Regions from separate parts of the Staphylococcus piscifermentans genome, predicted to be linked through region 2. Evidence: predicted binding sites of a transcription regulator. Region 2 holds the regulator's gene; each other region holds the start of a gene.
The links. The regulator Rex, encoded in region 2, represses fermentation and respiration genes when NADH is low (regulators of the CRP and FNR family bind a similar motif). The targets are predictions, from matches to a motif close to TTGTGAAATATTTCACAA.
Positions count from the first base shown of each region.

Region 1: a site for Rex is predicted at 1,436-1,453, ahead of pflB (formate C-acetyltransferase). Genes of this name have one in related genera too.
Region 3: a site for Rex is predicted at 1,287-1,304, ahead of CKV71_RS06125 (citrate synthase). Genes of this name have one in related genera too.

Region 1 covers NZ_LT906447.1:602,334-605,628, reverse strand. The annotation lists gene pflB (formate C-acetyltransferase) at 1-1,362, opposite strand, end outside; gene CKV71_RS02430 (DUF488 domain-containing protein) at 1,666-2,037, opposite strand; gene CKV71_RS02425 (epoxyqueuosine reductase QueH) at 3,221-3,295, opposite strand, start outside.
Region 2 covers NZ_LT906447.1:1,069,649-1,072,943, forward strand. The annotation lists gene CKV71_RS04790 (ABC-F family ATP-binding cassette domain-containing protein) at 1-456, opposite strand, end outside; gene CKV71_RS04795 (redox-sensing transcriptional repressor Rex) at 993-1,637, shown strand; gene CKV71_RS04800 (sulfurtransferase TusA family protein) at 1,800-2,024, opposite strand; gene CKV71_RS04805 (YeeE/YedE family protein) at 2,051-3,136, opposite strand.
Region 3 covers NZ_LT906447.1:1,320,100-1,323,394, forward strand. The annotation lists gene CKV71_RS06120 (amino acid permease) at 1-1,014, opposite strand, end outside; gene CKV71_RS06125 (citrate synthase) at 1,374-2,492, shown strand; gene icd (NADP-dependent isocitrate dehydrogenase) at 2,556-3,295, shown strand, end outside.

The DNA of each region.
Region 1 (3,295 bases), 470 kb from region 2:
GCCGACTTGCATGCCAGATTTTTCATCTTTTCCACCATTAATCGCATATAGCAATGTTTTCGCTAAGTTAGCACGTGCACCAAAGAACTGCATTTGTTTGCCGATGCGCATTGCAGATACGCAGCAGGCAATTCCGTAATCGTCGCCGTAACTCTCACGCATCAAGTCATCATTTTCATATTGGATAGAGCTTGATTTAATACTCATTTCTGCACAATATGCTTTAAAGTTTTCAGGTAAACGTTGGGACCATAATACAGTTAAGTTCGGTTCTGGAGCAGGTCCTAAGTTATCTAAAGTGTGCAAGAAACGGAAAGAGTTCTTAGTTACCATTGCACGACCATCTAATCCTACACCGCCGATAGATTCAGTTACCCATGTCGGATCACCTGAGAACAATTCATTATAATCAGGAGTACGCGCAAATTTAACCAAGCGTAGTTTCATAATAAAGTGGTCGACAATCTCTTGTACTTCGCGTTCAGTCAAGACGCCCGCTTGTAAATCACGTTCTGCATAAATATCTAAGAAAGTAGACGTACGTCCTAAACTCATTGCTGCACCATTTTGTTCCTTAATCGCAGCAAGATAAGCTAAGTATAGCCATTGTACCGCTTCTTTAAAGTTCTCTGCAGGTCGGCTGAGATCGAATCCATAACGTTCGCCCAATACTTTCAATTCTTTCAAAGCACGGTATTGTTCAGATAACTCTTCACGTAAACGAATCGTGCTTTCATCCATTTCAGTCGACATATTATTGAAGTCTTTCAACTTTTCTTCCATTAAAAAGTCAATACCATACAAAGCCACACGACGATAATCTCCGATAATACGACCACGGCCATAAGCATCAGGCAGCCCAGTAATAATACCCGCTTTACGACAAGCCAGCATTTCTTTTGAATAGGCATCGAAGACACCTTGGTTATGTGTTTTACGTAAATCTGTAAAAATACGTTCTGTTTCTTCATCTAAATGATAGCCATAAGCTTCACAAGCTGCTTTCGCCATACGAATACCACCGAATGGCTGCATAGAACGTTTGAATGGTTTATCAGTTTGAACACCCACAATTTGTTCTAACTCTTCATTCAAATAACCTGCATCATGCGATAAAATTGTCGAAGCAACTTTAGTGTCCATATCCCACATGCCGCCTCGCTCACGCTCTTCACGTGTTAAATTCATTACTTGATCCCACAAATCACTCGTAGCCCGTGTAGGTGATTCTAGGAATGATGAATCTCCGTCATACAACGTATAGTTCAATTGAATAAAGTTTCTCACATCTACTTCTGAAGCCCATTTACCTCGTTTAAAGCTTGCCCATGGCGTCGTTGTCTCTTTCATTGTTTCAACCATAATAATCCCTCCATTGGATTTAATGTGATGTGTTAAATCTTGTTACCGTTTTCACAAATGAGTATACGGGCTTTTGTGAAAAAAATCACTTAATTTCCGAAAGAATTAAACAAGGTGTGTCAAGGTTGTGAAACTGTATTATATATTTGTACTATACGATAGCTAGTGTATTAGAACAGAGTTTGTTTTATTTGCAAAAAATAAGAAGCTAAGACAAAATTATGTCTCAACTTCTATAGATTCTACTGGCAGACTTTGTCAAGGCGGGACTACGAAATAACTTTTTTTGCACCGCTTCTTTAATTATTTATAGCCTTGTTCTTTTAAATACTCTTGCAATACTACCGCTTGATTATGTTCTTCATCTTTAGCCGAATATAACAACACTACATCTTTACGCGCATCGTTAATGATACCTTCTAATACTTTTAATTCTTCATGTTGCTCTTTATTATTTTTCAACTCATCAATGTATTTCTTTTTAAATTCATCAAATTTATCAGGATCATGACCAAACCATTTACGCAATTCTGTGCTAGGTCCGATATTCTTCATCCATTCATCTAAGTTCGCATTTTCTTTAGATATGCCGCGTGGCCAAACGCGATCGACAAGTACACGCACACCATCATTTTGTGCTTTATCTTCATAAATACGTTCAATTTTAACAGTCATGCTAGCTCCCTCTCTTTTCAAAAAAATTTTCGCTTCACTTTCTGAAATACCCTTGCTTTCTTGCTACAAACACATTGTATGTTTTGCAATTTTTTCACTGTCAAAAAAATTGCTGTGGTAGAACAGTAATTTTTAAATATTACAGAAATTTAAACAGGTTCACAATGATGTCACATGTGCAAATAATTTTATACCATATTTAGTGATTTTCCTCACATTCTTTGTTAGAGTTATATGTGAAATAGATAACAAAGTTGTTGTAAGCGGATTCGCTGTTCAAGAGAACGTAGAGAAATGAACAGTTGATGGATATGCGCTTTTGGCAACGCTATCTATTCAATTATTTCATTTAGCGAAGGTTGGGCAATTCGATGAGTTTTCTAACCTAGACGCTTAGCAGTGAACGAGATCACCTTAGATTCTGCAACTTAGAGTAGATTCAGATACAGAGATGCTGTGGTAGGAGTCTCTGTATCGCTGACCCTTATTGAAACTACGTTACCCCACGTAGTAATAAGACAGCATCAAGTATATTTCAGGAGGTGACTTTCGATTTTCAGAAGATAATACACTGTGTCAGCTCCCCCGTAGATATAGTGTGCATGCACAATTTTATATTCAAGCAATGAATCATCAGTGAGTTTCCCCAAGCTCACAGCATTCAATAAACAACAGACTCATTCGTTATTGAAACCGGCTCCCCAACCGTTTTCAACCAACTCCCAATAAATCCCTGTTTGGGTCTGCATGATAGAACAAGTCTTGAATACAATTTGTGACAATCTACTGATTTTTGAAACATTTGTATCTTGAACTTTAATGCTTAATTCACATGAAGACAGTTCGAATGTTAGAGGATTCGACATCGGATTCACTGAATTAAGAATTGATTACCCCTTATAATTGTAGGCAAAGTAAGTAATCAAGCATTAACAACAATCCTATTAAATGCACTCCTATTAAATATACTAGAACAACAAAGTGCCGGACACCTCCCCTTTAGGTTCCGACATAACTCCTGATAAAAATTGATATTGTTGAACTGCGAGAGAAGGTTTCCCCAAGCCTTCTCTTTTTTAGTGCATGAATGTAGTTTCTAATTTAATTAGCACTCCCTCTTGGTTCCTTTTTCAATTATAAAAACAGCACGCCGAACTAGGACGTACTGTTTTCACAAAGCAACTTATTTAGTTTCAACTGTATCTAAAAATGCTTTTGCTGACTTATTCACTTCTTTGAAATCTATACCTTGTGCTTG
Region 2 (3,295 bases):
ACCGTGTAACACAGTTTTGATCTTGCTTTCATATTGATAACCCTCTAGGCGTTCGAATTGGTTAGAGAGGGATTCATATTTAGCCATATGTTCTTTAAATGTCTCAGTTTCATAGGCATCCGCATGTTCAGCTAACCAATTTGTTTCTGCTTGCATATCTGATTCCATTTGCTTAAGTTTCGCAAATGGTTTAGACATTTCTTCCCAAACAGTATGATTTGTATCTAAAGTCATTTGTTGTGTTAAATAACCTACTTTTAAATTTTTGATTTTTGAAATATGACCTTCATCATAATTATCCACACCAGCAATGATTTTCATTAAGGTAGATTTGCCGGCACCATTGCGACCGACAATACCGATTTTCTCATGACTCTTCACTTCGAAATGGACATCACTAAAGATTTCTTCTCCATCAAAAGATTTAGAGACATCATTTAACTGTAGTAATATCATGCCGTATTATTTACGAGATAAAGTATATGTAGAATATCTCGTAGTCCTCCTTTCTTGGCTCTTTTAATCACTTACTCTCCATTATAAGTGCTAAACTTGAATATGCCTATCAAATCTTCTTGATTTTCTGGATAGGAAAATAATACGTATTTGCATTGAAATCGAAAGTGAATATTCAATTGTATTAAATTTCTTAGGATATCATGTGTTCAAATTATATATTTAATCGTATAATGATAACTACATTGCTGAAAAATAAGTGACAAATTTAACTGTAATTTATATGGTTATTGATTAAATTGTTCATAGAAAGTTACTTTTACAGTCATTTATTTTAGGAGGTATATAAGGTATACTTAGTTAATAAAAATGCTTTATTCCTTCTTGTTTAGGAAGATTAATGTAATAACAATATAAAACAAAAACTATTTGCATATATCAATTTGTCCGTTGAGAACGTATTAAAGAACAGCTATTTCTGGGCAGTATCCTCGGAAAATTGAGAAATAGTTCAAAAGATGTGGGGGTAAACATAGATGAGTAATCAAAAAAATAATATTCCTCGTGCGACTTTAAAACGTTTGCCGCTTTATTACAGACTTGTCAATCAACTTCATGAAAAAGGCATTGACCGTGTTAATTCTAAGACAATCAGCGAGGCCTTAGATATCGATTCTGCTTCGATCAGAAGAGACTTTTCTTACTTTGGAGAACTAGGTAAGAAAGGTTACGGTTATAATGTTGAAAGTTTGTTAGAATTTTTCAAGAGTAAAATTAGTGAGCGAGACACCATTAAAATTGGTTTGGTGGGAGTAGGGAACTTAGGTAAGGCCTTGCTCTCATATAATTTCTCTATTCATGATGAAATGCTAATTACTGAGGCATTTGATGTTCGTGATGAGGTGATAGGCCAACAAATCGGCAATGTTATTGTGAATGATATGCAAGATCTTCAAAAAGTCTTGAAAAAGGCTGATTTGGATGTCGTCATACTTACAACACCAGGGCCCGCAGCACAAGAGGCTGCTGACCAACTCGTGCAGAGTGATGTCAAAGGAATCATGAATTTCACACCCGTACGTATTGATGTCCCAGATGATGTATCAGTTCATCAAATAGATTTAGGGATTGAATTACAATCCTTGTTGTTCTTTATGAATAATTTACGAAATAATAGCTAAAAAAGAGGAGTATCGAGACGGAAATAATGTTAACAAAAATTATTCGGTCAATTCTCCTCGGCAAAGCTATTGTTATTAAAAATAGAGCTGGGACCTCATACGAAGTCCCAGCTCATTTTATTTGAGTGTGGAATGATATCCATTCTCTATTTTAATAAATTTTTAAGCTTTTTGAACTGTAATTGTCCAAGAAGCATCTCCAAGTTGTTCATAATTGGTTACTGGATAATTCTTTTCAGCTGCCCAATTCGGAATCGCTTCTGTTGCTTGTGTGCAGTCGAAGTCAATTTTCAACTCATCACCGATTTGCAACTCTTCCATTTTCTTTTGTGCTTCAATTAGCGGGAAAGGACAAACCATTCCTACTGTACCGAGTTCGTATAACATGTAAACACTCCTTAATAAGTTTCAAATTATGATTGTGCTGCAGGACGTGCTGCATTTTGATGAGAAGACTTTTGTGCGGCCTTCATAGGTTTGACGAATAAGAAGTAACTCATAAACCATGTACCCAAAATCATAGCAGCTAAAGCAATCCAGCCTTGCCATGATAGAGCTGCTGTAGCTACTAAACCATTTCCGATTGAGCATCCGCCAGCTACAGAAGCGCCGAATCCCATAAAGGCACCGCCGATAACGCTGTTACGCAATGTTTTCTTATCTGGAAGTCTCCAAGCGAATTCTCTGGATCCTTTGGCTGCGATATATGAGCCGATGAAAATACCAAGTACTAAGAACACTCCCCAGTCTAAGAAAGAAGTTTTACCTGACAAAATAAATTGTACAAGGTTAGAAGAAGGTGTTGTAATACCTAATCCGCCTTCACGTCCAGTTGAGTAACTCATCGGCCATGCAAGTAAAGCTATTAATCCGACTGCAATGGCAGCAATGAAAGGATGGAATTTCTTCTCAAAGAAGAAGTGACGCCCGCCTGTATAGCGTTGTTTTAATTTTGGAACTGCAATTTTAGGTTTAGGCTTACGTAAAGTTCTGACTACCAGGTAACCAGTTATAGCGACGATTGCAATTACCCAAATCCAAGCAGGAATACCAGTGCTTGTAGACATATCTGCATTCACGTTCGTTTTAGAATTTAATTTTTCCATGACTGGTTTTAGCACACCAGCTTTAGTAATTGCTGAAAAGACAGCATATGAAAATAATGCCAGCCAGCTGCCGATTAATCCTTCGCCAGCTCTATAATAAGTTCCAGTAGCGCAACCGCCAGCAAGTACAATCCCTACACCGAAGATAAATGAACCGACGATTGTCCCTGCGATAGGAAAGGTACCGTTATCTAAAGGTTTGCCGATAATAGCTGTAAAGACAAGTAAACCGATTGCTTGAACTGATATCGCTATCAATAAAGCATAAAACATTTTATTATTTTTTTGAACGTACATATCACGGAAGCCTCCAGCTAAGCAGAAACGTGTACGCTGCATAACAAATCCGAGTAAACTTCCGACCAGAAGTCCACTAATAATCATCCATAGCATTAAATCCCCTCATTTCCGATAATGTTAATAAGCTTTATAATAATAAAGAATGTTATCATTTGCAAGGGGAGTTTTTTCTATTTGCATATTTAAATTTATTAAGAGCATATAGTTTTAATATTTAAGGTTAAAAATGACATATAAGCTAACAGTGAAATA
Region 3 (3,295 bases), 250 kb from region 2:
CGCACAAGAAACTAAAATTGCGATATGAGGTACACCATTTTTATTTGTAGATCTGAAAATCGGTGGTGCTTGTTCTTGTCTCGCTAAACCAAATAACATACGACTGTTAGAGAATATTCCACTGTTACAAGATGATGCAGCAGCAGTTAATACTACAAAGTTGATAATTCCAGCTGCAAACGGAATGCCGACTAAGGCAAACAAGCGAACAAACGGACTTTCTGAAGGATCCATTTTGTTCCAAGGAATAATTGACATAATAACCGCTAACGAACCAACGTAGAATAAAAGAATACGCACAGGCACACTGTTAATTGCTTTAGGTATAGTCTTAGTAGGATCTTTAGTTTCTCCAGCAGTTACACCTATGATTTCTATACCAACAAAGGAGAATACTGCCATTTGGAAGGACATAAAGAATCCTGTTGCTCCTTTAGGGAAAATGCCATGTTCATATAAATTTGTAAATGAAGCATGTCCAAATTGTGTTTTATAGGCCATGACAATCATGACAAGACCTACAACGATAAGTACAATAATAGTGGTAACCTTGATAATTGCAAACCAAAATTCTAATTCCCCGAAAATTTTAGCACTGAATAAGTTGAATACCATCAGTAATAGTACACAAAATAGTGCACTTACCCAGTTAGGTATGGCCGGCCACCAGAAACTTACGTATTTCGCAACGGCTGTAACTTCGGCCATTCCTGTGATAATCCAACAGAACCAATATGTCCATCCTGTTACAAATCCTGCAAAAGGCCCGATATATTCATTTGTAACATCTGCGAAAGACTTAAAATTAGTATTTGAAACTAAAATTTCTCCTAATCCTCTCATAAACATAAACAACATTAATCCAACGATAATGTATGTTAGTAATATGGAAGGACCTGTCATAGCAATCGTTTGTCCAGCCCCTAAGAATAACCCTGTACCGATTGCTCCGCCGATAGCAATCAGTTGAATGTGACGATTGCTCAGTTCTCTTTGTAAATTATTATTTGCCATATACAAACAACTCCCTTTTTGCACCTCATCAATATTATGCACATATTTGAAGGTAATGACAAATGTTTTTTGAGAATAATACAAATTTTCATGCAATTCGCAATGAAATATAGTTATTATGAATGATAAATATTTAAAATGACATATCCTAAAACTATGTTTTAAGGAACTTAAAACAATTAAAATGTAATAAGTGCATGGATGCAAGGCTATAAGTAGACGATTCTTCTATAAACACATGATAAGTATGTAGATTTACATGTTTATAAGAGTTGCTTAATTGTTCACAAAATCGCGATAATTGGATATAATACTAAATGAAAGCCATTTCAATTTGTTATAGAAAAGGGGAAATTAATATGGCAGAATTGCAAAAAGGTTTAGAAGGGGTAATTGCAGCTGAAACAAAAGTGAGCTCAATTATCGATAGCCAACTGACATATGCCGGTTACGACATCGATGATTTAGCAGAAAACGCATCATTTGAAGAAATTATCTTTTTATTATGGAACTATAGACTTCCTACGCAAGATGAGTTAGATGAATTGAAAAGAAAGTTATACGAGTATGCTACATTAGATGACAAAGTATATGAACACTTTGAAGATTATGCTACTGATAATGTACATCCGATGACAGCATTAAGAACTTCAGTTTCATACATTGCACATTTCGATGAAAATGCAGAAGGTGAAACTGATGAAGAAAAATTAGAACGTGCAATTAGAATTCAAGCTAAAATGGCTTCGTTAGTAGCTTCTTTCCAACGCGTTCGTGAAGGAAAAGAACCAGTTAAACCTAAAGAAGGGTTAAGCTACGCAGCAAACTTCTTGTATATGTTACGTGGGGAAGAACCTACTGATATCGAAGAAGAAGCATTTAACAAAGCTTTAGTATTGCATGCAGATCACGAATTGAATGCTTCTGCATTTACAGCACGTTGTGCAGTATCTTCATTATCAGATATGTACTCAGGTATCGTAGCTGCAGTTGGTTCATTGAAAGGGCCTTTACATGGCGGCGCTAATGAACGCGTAATGAATATGCTTTCTGAAATCAAATCAGTTGATGATGTAGAACCATATTTAGACAAAAAATTCGCAAATAAAGAAAAAATTATGGGCTTCGGTCACCGTGTTTATAAAGACGGCGATCCACGTGCGAAATACTTGAAAACAATGAGTAAGAAAATTACAGATGAAACAGGTCAAAAGCACTTATATGATATCTCAGTGAAAATCGAAGATATTATGAAAGAACGTACTGGTATTATTGCTAATGTCGATTTCTATAGTGCAACTGTTTATCATAGCATGGATATTCCACATGATTTATTCACTCCAATCTTTGCGGTCAGCCGTACTTCAGGTTGGTTAGCACATATCTTTGAACAATACAGAGATAACCGTATTATGAGACCACGTGCGAAATATATTGGTGAAACAAATCGTGAATATGTTCCAATCGAAGAGAGATAGAATATATTAATTTTGATTCTGAAATTGAAACACCTTATTAATTAAGTTACGGAGGAATTATTAATGGCACCAGAAAAAATTGTTAAACAAGAAGACGGTTTATTAGTACCGAATAATCCAATTATTCCATTCATCATTGGTGATGGAATCGGCCCAGATATCTGGAGAGCATCTCGCCGTGTTTTAGACGCTGCAGTTGAAAAAGCTTATAATGGCGAAAAGAAAATCGAATGGAAAGAAATTTTAGCAGGTCAAAAAGCGTATGATAATACTGGAAAATGGCTTCCTGAAGAAACACTTGAAGCAATCAGAGAGTATTTAATCGCTATCAAAGGACCACTTACAACACCAATCGGCGGCGGAATTCGTTCATTGAACGTTGCGTTACGTCAAGAATTAGATTTATTTACTTGCTTACGTCCTGTACGTTGGTTCAAAGGTGTACCTTCACCTGTTAAACGTCCAGAAGATACTGATATGGTTATTTTCCGTGAAAATACAGAAGATATCTACGCAGGTATCGAATTTAAAGAAGGCACTCCAGAAGCTAAGAAATTAATTAAATTCTTACAAGAAGAAATGGGTGCAACAAACATCCGCTTCCCTGAAACTTCAGGTATCGGTGTGAAACCAGTTTCTAAAGAAGGTACAGAACGTCTTGTACGTGCTGCAATCCAATACGCTTTAGATAACAACCGCAAATCAGTAACTTTAGTACACAAAGGTAATATCATGAAATTTACTGAAGGTGCTTTTAAACAATGGGGTTACGATTTAGCTGAAAACGAATTCGGTGACAAAGT